One region of the Bacillus sp. Marseille-Q1617 genome, then DNA from elsewhere that is predicted to be linked to it. Evidence: riboswitches for the same ligand, from Rfam matches in the RefSeq annotation. Region 1 holds a riboswitch; each other region holds the start of a gene.

Region 1 (3,845 bases):
TTCCCACTCCCGGAAGAAGGCGTAGACTTTGTCGATGAAATCGAGCTGAAAGAACCGACTGCCTTGAAGTTCCAATTCGACAACAGCAAGGGCGAACCGACGCTTCATGCCTACTACCACGACGGCAGCGAAAAGAAAATGATCAAAACAGACGGAGCGGAAATCGCCATTCCTTCCGATATCCCTGAGCAAGGAGTAAAATTCGTCGCTAAATGGGATAATCACGAAATTGTCTGGTTCTTCGTGGGAGTGCGGACGGGAATCCCGACGAATGGGCGGACTTTTTAGATGCAAACTCATTTTAAATGAAGTATTTTTTGTATGTAGAGACCCAATTTCCATAATCCTGAATCTTTTCACCCCCATCAAACGTATCTATAGTAGCTGTAAAATACACTGAGTGAGGTGTTGACCATGTTTTTCAGGATTTTTCATAAATCAAACCGCTTCACGAAAATCGCTCTGTTGACCGCTGCTGTACTTCTGCTCCTTGGCGGGTTATCTTTACTGGTACTTTAGGGATTCAGCCGCCGAACGGGATTCCTTTTAAGAAGAAAATATTTTTGTACTTTCATGGAGGGAAACTAAATATGGTTACTTTACAAAAGATGACCCCCGCTGAATTTCAGCAATATCTCGAAACAGCCGTTGCAGATTATGCGAAGGAAAAAGTGTCAGCGGGAAACTGGGAAGAAAAAGGATCTTTGCAAAGAGCACAGGAAGAATTCAGCAATCTTCTTCCGGATGGAGAGAATTCCGAAAATAACTACTTATACACGATTCTGAATGAGAGCGCTGAACATACAGGGATCATATGGCTCGCCAAGCAATCTTCTGAAAAAGCGTTCATCTATGATATCCGCATCCTGGAAGAGCACCAGGGAAAAGGTTACGGCAAAGAAGCAATGAAAGAAATAGAAGAGAAAGCAAAACAAATCGGGGTGAATAAGATCGGTCTGCATGTATTCGGGCATAACAAGATCGCCAGGGGATTATATGAAAAGATCGGTTATAAAACCACCAACGTGGTAATGGAGAAGGAAATTTTCTGACTTCTATCTAAAAAAGAACCTTTGCCTTCCAACCCGGCAAAGGTTCTTTCCATTTAACGGTCCAGCCTCACCAGATCCGCATACGTTTCCCGCTCGATTACAACTCGAGATTCGCCGTCCTTCACAAACACCACGGCCGGACGCGGAATCCGGTTATAATTATTCGCCATCGAATACCCGTAAGCGCCCGTACTGAACACAGCAAGCGTGTCCCCGAAGTTCACCGGCGGAAGCATCAGATCCCAGATCAGCATGTCACCTGACTCACAGCACTTCCCTGCAATGCTGACAAGCTCCGTGCATTCCTCATTCGGACGGTTCGCCAGCACCGCATGATATTTCGCGCCGTACAGTGCCGGACGCAGATTATCGGTCATGCCGCCATCCACTGACACATACGTGCGCACGTCAGGGATGATTTTCTTCGACCCGACTTTGTACAGCGTGGTCCCTGCTTCCGCAACGATGCTGCGTCCTGGTTCCACCCATACTTCCGGCAGCGGATACCCATTCTCGCCGAAGCTTTCCTTCACGCAGTCCGTGATCGCTTTTACATATTCGGAGATCGGAAGCGGCTTGTCTTCTTCCGTATAACGCACCCCGAAGCCTCCCCCGATATTCAAAACCGGCAGCGTAACTTCGCATTCCAGCCTTACACTTTGAAGAAAATCGGACAGAACGGTGATTGCCTGCTGAAATCCGTCCAGCTCAAAAATCTGCGACCCGATATGGGAATGGATCCCGAGTACATTGTAATGCGGCTTGCATAGGGCGATTTGCATCGCGCGGTCGGCCTGGCCGGTCGAAATCCCGAATCCGAACTTCGAATCATCCTGCCCCGTCATGATGTAGTCATGGGTATGGGCCTCGACACCCGGCGTCACACGTAGCAGGATGTTCACCTGGTGTTCACGCTCTTTCGCCAGCTCATGCAGGAGCTCAAGCTCAAGGAAGCTGTCGACCACGAAGCAGCCAATCTCCGCATCAAGCGCCATCACCATCTCTTCTTCAGACTTATTATTCCCGTGAAAATGAATCCGTTCTGCCGGGAATCCTGCTTCGAGCGCCGTGTACAACTCCCCTCCGGACACGACGTCCAGCGACAGATTCTCCTCTTCCGCAAGGCGCACCATTTCTTTGCACATAAACGCCTTGCTCGCATATGCCACTTGGAACTCGAGCCCGCTCTCGATGAACGCCTCGCGGAACTCGCGTGCATTGCGGCGGATCATGTTCTCATCATAGACCATCAGCGGAGTTCCGTACAATGCGGTAAGCTCGCCCGTACTCATCCCGCCGATTTCCAATTGTCCTTGTACATTCGTTTCCATTGCTGTCATATTGAATCTCCTCCTGAAACCCCTCCGAAAAAAACTACACAAAAAAACCGTATGAAGCGATGCTCATACGGTTTCCTGATCAAAACGAAGAACGTTCTGAAGAATTCTGTATTAACATCTCTTCAATAGTTCTCCACAACGTGACCATTGTGACAGTCTGACACTTGTTCAATGCCAGCCCAACAGGAAACCGATAGGCTGCTTCCCGTTTCGGCGATCTGCCTTTCACTTTCCGTCCCGGGATCCATCATCCTCAGGAAAGCTACTCCTCATTCTCGCGCCTCTATTATCAGAGAGTAAGTTTATAGTTTTGTAAAGACACTATACCACCCGGGTGGAAAAATTGTCAATCTATTATGTTATATTCTTATTTTGAGCCTTATCAGGGGAAACCCCGTCGATCGTAAAGTGAATACTTTCATCGATGCATCCAAGGAGCGCTTCCTTCACATATTCCGTTAATTCCTTTTTCACGTCTTCAATCGATTCATCTAACCATCCACCCGTGACTCTGCCCTTTGAATAGAAACATATTGGATACATTCCACTCTTCTTGCCCAACAGATTTTTAAACCGTTAAAAAAGTTTATAAAACAGCCAATCTTTTATCATTTCACAGTGGATTTGAACCTATTTTTTGAAAAAGTAGTTTTCGAGCTAAAAATATATCCCCCTTTTGCTATGATTAGAGGAGCCATACCAAATAATTGTGCCGGAATCCAAATAATTGTGCCACTTGTCGATTTATCTCTATCTGACTCTAACGATTGAAGACTCTCTACATATGAAACAAAACGGAAGAACCCCTTTCTCTTTCCCCCGATAAACTACACAAAAAAATAATCCAATCTTCTTCCTTGACTTTTTCACCAGCATATATAATAATAAATATCGAATTAGAATTATTATAAACTATTAATAATTCTCAATCCCACATACTACTTTTAGGAGGAATTTACACTATGTCTTTAATCGGATCAGAAGTAAAACCATTCACAGCACAAGCATACAAAGATGGTGAGTTCATCACTGTCACTGACGAAAGCCTGAAAGGTCAATGGAGCATTTTCTGCTTCTACCCTGCAGACTTCACATTCGTATGCCCTACAGAACTTGAAGACCTTCAAAATAACTACGAAGCTCTTAAAGAGCTTGGCGTAGAAGTATATTCCGTTTCTACAGATACTCACTTTACACATAAAGGCTGGCACGACAGCTCAGAAAAAATCGGTAAAATCAGATACGCGATGATCGGGGATCCATCTCAAACAATCTCCCGCAACTTCGAGGTATTGAATGAAGAAGAAGGTCTAGCTGACCGCGGAACATTCATCATCGATCCAGATGGTGTCATCCAAACAGTTGAAATCAATGCAGGCGGCATCGGCCGTGACGCAGACATCCTAATCGGCAAAATCAAGGCTGCACAATATGTGCGCAAAAACCCAGGCGA
Region 2 (3,845 bases), on a different contig from region 1:
TACGTTTTTGGGCCAGTTTTATTCAAAAGCAAACCATTTCAAACCGAGAGAAATCTTTCTGCCCGAATCAATCGATGAAGAACTCGCTATGAAACTCCTTGAAGTGAAGGTCACGCAGCCAAAGAGAGGCAAGAAGAAAGAGCTGGTGAAATTAGCGGAAAAAAATGCCAAGCAGGCGCTTGATGAGAAATTCGCCTTGATCGAGCGGGACGAAGAGAGAACGATCAAAGCGATCGAAAGACTGGGCGAACAGATGGGGATTTACACCCCATTCAGGATCGAAGCTTTTGACAACTCAAATATACAAGGCTCGGCCCCTGTGTCGGCAATGATTGTATTCATAGACGGAAAGCCTGCAAAGAAAGAATACCGTAAATACAAAATAAAGACCGTCAAAGGTCCGGATGATTATGAATCCATGCGCGAAGTGGTGAGAAGAAGGTATTCAAGAGTATTGAAAGACGGACTCCCGCTTCCTGACCTCATCATCATCGACGGAGGGAAAGGCCAAATCGAAGCGGCCCGTGAAGTGCTGGAAAATGAATTGGGACTTGATATACCCTTGGGCGGTCTCGCGAAGGACGATAAACACCAGACATCGGAACTCCTATACGGGAATCCATTGCAGATCGTGCCGCTCGAAAAACGCAGCCAGGAATTTTACCTGCTGCAGCGGATCCAGGACGAAGTCCACCGGTTTGCCATCACATTCCACCGCCAGCTCCGCGGAAAGGGTGCATTCCAGTCCATTCTTGATGAAATCGACGGGATCGGACCGAAGCGGAAGAAGCAGCTTCTGAAGCATTTCGGTTCCATGAAGAAGATGAAGGAAGCAACGGTGGTAGAATTTCAGGATATCGGGATTCCGGAAGCAGTGGCGAAGGTTTTGCGTGAGAAACTGCAGGAATAGGGTCCCCAGGATAATTTTTGGCTCATTCGGGTGAAAGTTCGTTTCACTTGCTTTTCAGCTGAAGCTGAAAAGTCCCGGAAAAAAGAAGAGAGGCAGTCCCAAGCTTGCTTGGTTCCGCCTCTCTTCTTTTTTCCAGGAAATGAGCAAAAAATTAAAAGGAAAAATTCTTGAAAAAACTCATTGCTTCCATTTTTTTCGTGTGCTATAATTATCGATAATTTAAAACATTATCACTTTAAATAGTGGTGATAGAGGTGCGAGCTTCAAGAGTACAGGCAAAGAGGAGTATGGGCTCTGTTGAGATGTCTGGAAAGGGGAGATTCGCCGAAGTGGTGTTAGGCTCATACTAATTCCGCTGGTCCTGCGTTTAAGAAATGCAGGATTGTCAAGATGAATCAATCTTGGAGAGCTATCTCACAATGCCGATGAACGACTCAGTATTATTACTCTAAGTTCATAAAGCAATGAGATATCCGTCTCATTGCTTTTTTTGTTATCAGGCATGAGACTGCAGGTGTTTAGATCATTCAGCCGGCAGCGGGATTTGTGCAGTAGTCAGATGATTCTCTTCAGAAAAAAGATTCCATTTCTACACTCAAAGAGAAAGAAGGAGAAGCTGTGAGTATTATCGTTCAAAAATTCGGTGGAACATCAGTAGGTTCTGTTGAAAAAATTCAAAATGTTGCGTCAAGAATTTTGGAGGAGAAGAATCGGGGAAATGATGTGGTGGTTGTCGTGTCCGCAATGGGGAAAACAACTGATACATTAGTCGGTTTAGCAAGGGAAATCACTTCTCACCCAAGCAAAAGAGAAATGGATATGCTTTTATCCACGGGCGAACAAGTGACAATCTCTCTCTTGACGATGGCATTGCTGCAAGCCGGTCAGGAGGCCATTTCGTATACTGGCTGGCAGGCCGGGATCGAGACAGAATCCGTTCATAGCAATGCACGCATCACCAATATCCATACCGAGAAAATGACAACACAGCTTCAAGGCGGAAAAGTCGTGATTGTAGCTGGGTTCCAAGGAATGACGCCATCCGGTGAAATCACCACACTAGGACGCGGGGGATCCGATACGACAGCTGTGGCAATCGCTGCTGCGTTGAAAGCTGACCGCTGTGATATTTATACGGACGTCGACGGCGTCTATACGTCTGACCCGCGTTATATTGAAGGTGCACGAAAACTGCCTTCCATCTCGTATGATGAAATGCTGGAACTCGCCAATTTAGGTGCAGGTGTCCTGCATCCGCGGGCGGTTGAATTTGCAAAGAATTATCAAATCCCATTAGAAGTGAGATCGAGCCTTGAAAAAGTGGAAGGTACGTATATTGAGGAGGAAGCAAGCATGGAACAGAATTTAGTGGTAAGAGGTGTCGCATTCGAAGACGAAATTGTACGGGTGACTGTGTTTGGACTCGGAAATGCCCTGACAGGCTTGTCATCAGTATTCACCACCCTTGCTAAAAATCATTTGAACGTGGACATCATCATCCAGAGCCAGACAGACCGTAATACCACGAATCTATCTTTTTCAATCAAGGAACATGACCTGGATGATGCATTGGCTGTATTGGAAAAGAACCAGGGAGAACTGGGCTTCACTCATATCGAACATGAACGCGACCTTGCCAAGGTATCCATTGTCGGATCCGGGATGATTTCAAACCCGGGAGTGGCTGCAGAAATGTTCGAGGTCCTGGCTCAAAATGATATTGTCGTCAAAATGGTCAGTACGTCTGAAATCAAAGTGTCGGCTGTGGTCGATCAGGAAAATATGCAGAAAGCTGCCGGAGTCTTACATACGGCGTTCAAATTGGATGCCGTCCAAGTTGAAGAAGTGACGCTTTAACCAACAAAGGGTTGACTCCTCATCCGGAGTCAACCCTTTTCATTCATCTATTTCGTTCGTGCCCAGCTATTCTACTTTATCTTTTTCATCCCAGCGAGCGGTGATCTTCACGGATTGATTACGTTTATGTATCTCGTCTGCAGCTTCAGTCGTGCATTTCTTTTGGAGCTGGATCTGCTCAGCAAGAAAACCGGCTTCCAATTTAAATGTAACATCTGACTTAAGTGATAAGCGTCTCTCAACAAACGAACCGCGCAATTCAAAGGTCATTTCGTTTTTCTTTTGTTCGACAACCGTCAGCGTTCCCCAGCCTGCCTCATCAAAAAAGGATGAGCATTCATCCATTGATTGAAGGGGAAATTTTCTGGAGAGCTGCTTGCCTCCCCAATATAAAATCTCGGGAGTGTGCTTTCCTAAAATATCCGGAAGCAGGATGTCCCTTATCATTTCATAGCCGAAAATTGGAACGGTTGGTTCATAGATTTCTTCTTTTTTCTGTTCCAAGTAAATCCCCTCTTTCTATAAAACTATTATATACATGAAAGGAAGAATTATCATCCCAAACATGTAAAATGAAAGTTGGGATATTTTGGCGGTATAATGTTTTTGTTTAATAATTAGAATTTTCAAACTTTTAAACACATATTTAGTCAGTTTTTTTCTTTATCTTTATATTAAAAATATTTTAGCGATATTGTCGAATTTATGTATACGTTTTCTTGACGCTTACACTCTATGGGAGTAAAATGAAACTTGTCACATAATTGTTACAACATAAAATATGTATCGTAGTCTAATGAATATGTTGGTTAGAAAACGGCCTCATATTTTATGATTAAGGGGGGTAAATCATGGCTGGAAATCGAGAATTCAATTATCGCAGGCTTCATTCATTACTAGGTGTTATTCCAGTTGGATTATTTTTAACTCAGCATTTAGTCGTGAACCATTTTGCAACAGGCGGGGAAGAATCATTTAATCAAGCGGCACATTTTATGGAAAGTCTGCCTTTCCGCTATTTCCTTGAAATCTTTATCATCTTCCTACCATTGTATTTCCATGCGATCTATGGAATTTA
Region 3 (3,845 bases), on a different contig from region 1:
CGCTGATCCAGCAAAATGTTGCGATCACGGAACGGATGATTTACCGTTTGCAGGAGCTTAATATTCAGTATGTCTATATTGAAGATTCCCTGTCTAATGGTATTAAAGTCACCGAGTCTGTACCGAGCAAAGTACGACATGAAGCGGTTGCCGGTATTGAAGAAGTATTCAGCCGGATCAATGAAGCAAAAATGCCCCAGAATTTACTTGTACTGGCGGACAGCGCGAAACAACTGAAACAGATTATCGACGTTGTCTTAAAGGAAGTCAAGGGGAATGACGAGCTGCTGACCGTACTTACAGACGTCTTTGCCTATGATTCTTATGTATTTCATCATTCTTTCAATGTAACGTTATATACACTCTCGATTGGGATCGAACTGAATCTTTCCCAAAAACAGCTGGAGGAACTAGGGATAGGAGCGATTCTTCATGATGTTGGCAAGATGCTGGTATCTGAAGACATTCTTATGAAACCGGGAAAACTTACAGAAGATGAGTTCATGGAAGTCAAGAAACATACCGAGCACGGATTTGATATTCTTAGAAAACTTCAGTCTGTATCTCTATTGGTGGCTCACTGTGCCTATCAGCATCATGAAAGATTGGACGGCTCAGGATATCCCCGGGGCCTAAAAGGGGATGATATACATCCTTTCGCTAAGATCATTGCAGTGGCAGATGTCTTTGATGCGATGACATCCAATCGCGTGTACCGAAAAGCGATGCTTCCACATGAAGCGCTGGAAATCCTTTACGCGGGATCGGGTTCCTTATTTGACATGAATGTCATAGAAGCGTTCAGGAGATCCGTCGCCATTTATCCGAACGGGATGGTTGTTGAATTGAATGACGGAAAAAAAGGGATTGTCACCGGTCAGAATAAAGGACTGACGGACAGGCCTGTCATCCGGGTGATAGAAGAAGACGGGGAAGAGCTTTATTCTCCATATGAATTGGACTTACAGAGCGAGCTTGATAAAGTCATCATCGGTTTTGATGCCGAATATGAACCGGCAGCCGCTAAAATAAAATAAATTTTTGCGTTAAACCCTCCTTAAAGAGCATAAGAATAGCTTGTAAGGGGGGATTTTTTTGTCAAAGTTTAAAACACACAAACCCCGAAGAGGAGGACCGCTGCCTTTTCGCCACGTGATGATCATCACCATCGTTTTCTTTATCTTTTCCACAGGGGCGGGTCTCTGGATCGTAAACCTGGGCTTGAAGCCAACCCTGCTTGCTTATGCAGAAACGCAAACGAGCAGAATCGGTACGATGGTCATCAATAAAGCGATCAACAAAAAGGTGGCAGGATCCATTGAGTTAGAGGAAATAACGGAAGAAGTCAAAAATGCAGAAGGGGAGGTGGTCTCTCTCAGTTTCAATACACAGAACATCAACCGCGTTCAGGGAGAAATCACTAATTTAGTCCAACTATATTTAAAGGAAGCTGAAAAAGGGAATATCGAAAATCTGGAATACATCACGGACATAGAAATCGACGAGGAAGGCACAAAAGCGGATGAAGGAATCGTGTATTCTGTTCCTCTTGGTCAAGCTACGAATAACGCCTTACTCGGGAACTTGGGACCTAAAGTCCCGATCAGGTTCCATTCAATTGGGGACGTGCGTTCGGACATTAAACATACAGTAGAAGAGTTCGGGATAAACAATGCCCTGGTCAAAGTCTATGTGACCCTGACCGTCAATGTCCAGATCATCATCCCGTTTGCAACCAAAACAGAAACCATCAAACAGGATGTACTCATCGCCATGGATACCGTCCACCTTGATGTACCTCAGTTCTTCAACAACAGCGGCGACGGTACATCACCATCGATTGAAATCCCGACGAATTGATTCAGGTGTTATGATATCACCATCTACTCTTTTGTATAGATACTATTATAGCTGGCTCCAGCAGTTGGTTGGAGTGCAAGACGAAGACTCCTGCGGGAGAAGTGGCCAATGTGAGACCTGTCCAGCTCCAGGGCTTAGAGGCACATGTCATAAGTCAACTCGTCCAAGAAGGCAAAGAACGCCTTCGTGGCCGATTCGCCTTATGCCACACGCCTCTGAACAAAGCCCTTCCGCTTTTCTTCCCGCAGGCGAAGCCGAGGAGGCTCACAGGTCACCCGCGAAAAGCGAAGTCTTGCACGGAAATCAACTGCGGTAATCAAGAATGGAAAAACATGTACTCGCACTTTCCCAATAAAAAAGTTGTCAAAAAAGTGATAGTTTGATATATTAAGAAAGGAAATTTTAATATCATAACCACATCATCAATCCGATGGGGTAGAGGTGCAGGGTTCAAGAGTAAGCTGTTTGAGGATGACAACTGAGACAACAGATGAAAGGGAACCTTTGCCGAAGCAGATATGTTTGTCAGAAGCATATGTGCTGGGGTTATCTTGAAGAAGGGTAACACTGTCATTATAGGGGATACTCTATGATGGGGAGCTACAGATCGTGATGGAGCACTTACATTACTCATTAAAGGTAATGATAGGATCCTCTATCATTACCTTTTTTTATTCCTCTGTCATGCAATGAGGTTCCCCCCCTATCAAATAGGAGGAGGACATTATGGAAAACACAATTTACTCAATCATCCCGCCCCTTTTAGCCATCCTGATGGTTATCTTGACGAGGCGCGTACTGCTCTCGCTGGGTGTAGGGATCATCGCTTCAGCACTTCTAATCACAGATTTCTCAATTACAGGCACTTTCAGTAAGATATGGGAAGCCGTCAAGGGCATTTTCGTTGCCGACGGTGGATTGAATACCTGGAATGTGTACATCATTTTATTCTTATTGATTCTTGGCGTCATCACCGCTTTCGTAAACATTTCCGGCGGAAGCCGCGCATTCGGTGAATGGGCGATGAAACGGGTGAAGACAAGAAGAGGCGCGCAATTATTGGCGGCTGTTTTAGGTATCATTATTTTTATTGATGACTATTTCAATGCGCTTGCGGTCGGACAGGTTGCAAGACCGATCACGGACCGTCACAAAATTTCCCGTGCGAAACTAGCTTATATCATCGATTCGACATCGGCACCGGTCTGTGTGGTATCACCGGTATCAAGCTGGGGAGCATATATCATTGGAATCATCGGCTCTATTCTTGCCACACACAGCATCACTGAATACACAGCATTTTCTGCATTCATCCAGATGATTCCTATGAATCTGTATGTTTGGGCAGCGTTATTACTAGTGTTGATCGTTGCTTATAGAGGCTTTGATTTTGGAAAGATGAAGGAACATGAAGAAAGAGCGGTGACGACAGGCAACCTTTATGACCCGGATAAAGAGATCCCGGGTGAGCTTAAGAACGATCTGCCTGTAAGCTCTAAAGGGTCGGTAGGCGATCTCGCATGGCCGATCATCGCCCTGGTTGTCGGAACAGTCGGTATGATGCTTTGGACTGGATATAAGGCAGTTGGTTCGTTCGATATCTTACCTGTATTTGAAAATACAGATGTCACTAAGTCATTATTATATGGAAGCTTATTCGCATTAGCGATTGCACTCATTCTTTTCTTCCGTCAAGTCAGCTTGAAGGGAGTGGGGGGAAGTGCAGCCGGAACAGCGGTTGTTGAAGGAATCAAATCCATGCTTCCAGCTGTATACATCCTCATTTTTGCATGGGCGATCGTCACTCTTATCGATGAGCTTCAAACTGGAACATATTTAGCCGGATTAGTGGAAAAATCGAACATGCCGGTCGAGGTTCTGCCTGTACTGCTATTCTTGGTGGCCGGAGTCATGGCTTTCTCTACAGGGACTTCATGGGGATCGTTCGGGATCCTGCTTCCGATAGCAGGTGAAATTGCCGCAGC

Evidence for each region. Region 1 has a riboswitch for lysine ahead of lysA (diaminopimelate decarboxylase). Riboswitches for the same ligand answer to the same signal wherever they lie in the genome.
Region 2: linked by a shared signal. The riboswitch ahead of HWX64_RS17505 (aspartate kinase) and the one ahead of lysA (diaminopimelate decarboxylase) in region 1 are both predicted to bind lysine.
Region 3: linked by a shared signal. The riboswitch ahead of HWX64_RS15660 (Na+/H+ antiporter NhaC family protein) and the one ahead of lysA (diaminopimelate decarboxylase) in region 1 are both predicted to bind lysine.

Annotation. Positions count from the first base shown of each region.
Region 1 is NZ_CAHJXM010000001.1:603,941-607,785, reverse strand. Features, by position in the region: gene HWX64_RS03000 (hypothetical protein) at 1-288, shown strand, start outside; gene HWX64_RS02995 (GNAT family N-acetyltransferase) at 591-1,052, shown strand; gene lysA (diaminopimelate decarboxylase) at 1,106-2,392, opposite strand; lysine riboswitch at 2,511-2,686, opposite strand; gene HWX64_RS02985 (hypothetical protein) at 2,747-2,935, opposite strand; gene ahpC (alkyl hydroperoxide reductase subunit C) at 3,355-3,845, shown strand, end outside.
Region 2 is NZ_CAHJXM010000003.1:53,482-57,326, forward strand. Features, by position in the region: gene uvrC (excinuclease ABC subunit UvrC) at 1-910, shown strand, start outside; lysine riboswitch at 1,152-1,330, shown strand; gene HWX64_RS17505 (aspartate kinase) at 1,529-2,767, shown strand; gene HWX64_RS17510 (YslB family protein) at 2,834-3,271, opposite strand; gene HWX64_RS17515 (succinate dehydrogenase cytochrome b558 subunit) at 3,619-3,845, shown strand, end outside.
Region 3 is NZ_CAHJXM010000002.1:858,739-862,583, forward strand. Features, by position in the region: gene HWX64_RS15650 (HD-GYP domain-containing protein) at 1-1,037, shown strand, start outside; gene yunB (sporulation protein YunB) at 1,096-1,860, shown strand; lysine riboswitch at 2,289-2,471, shown strand; gene HWX64_RS15660 (Na+/H+ antiporter NhaC family protein) at 2,587-3,845, shown strand, end outside.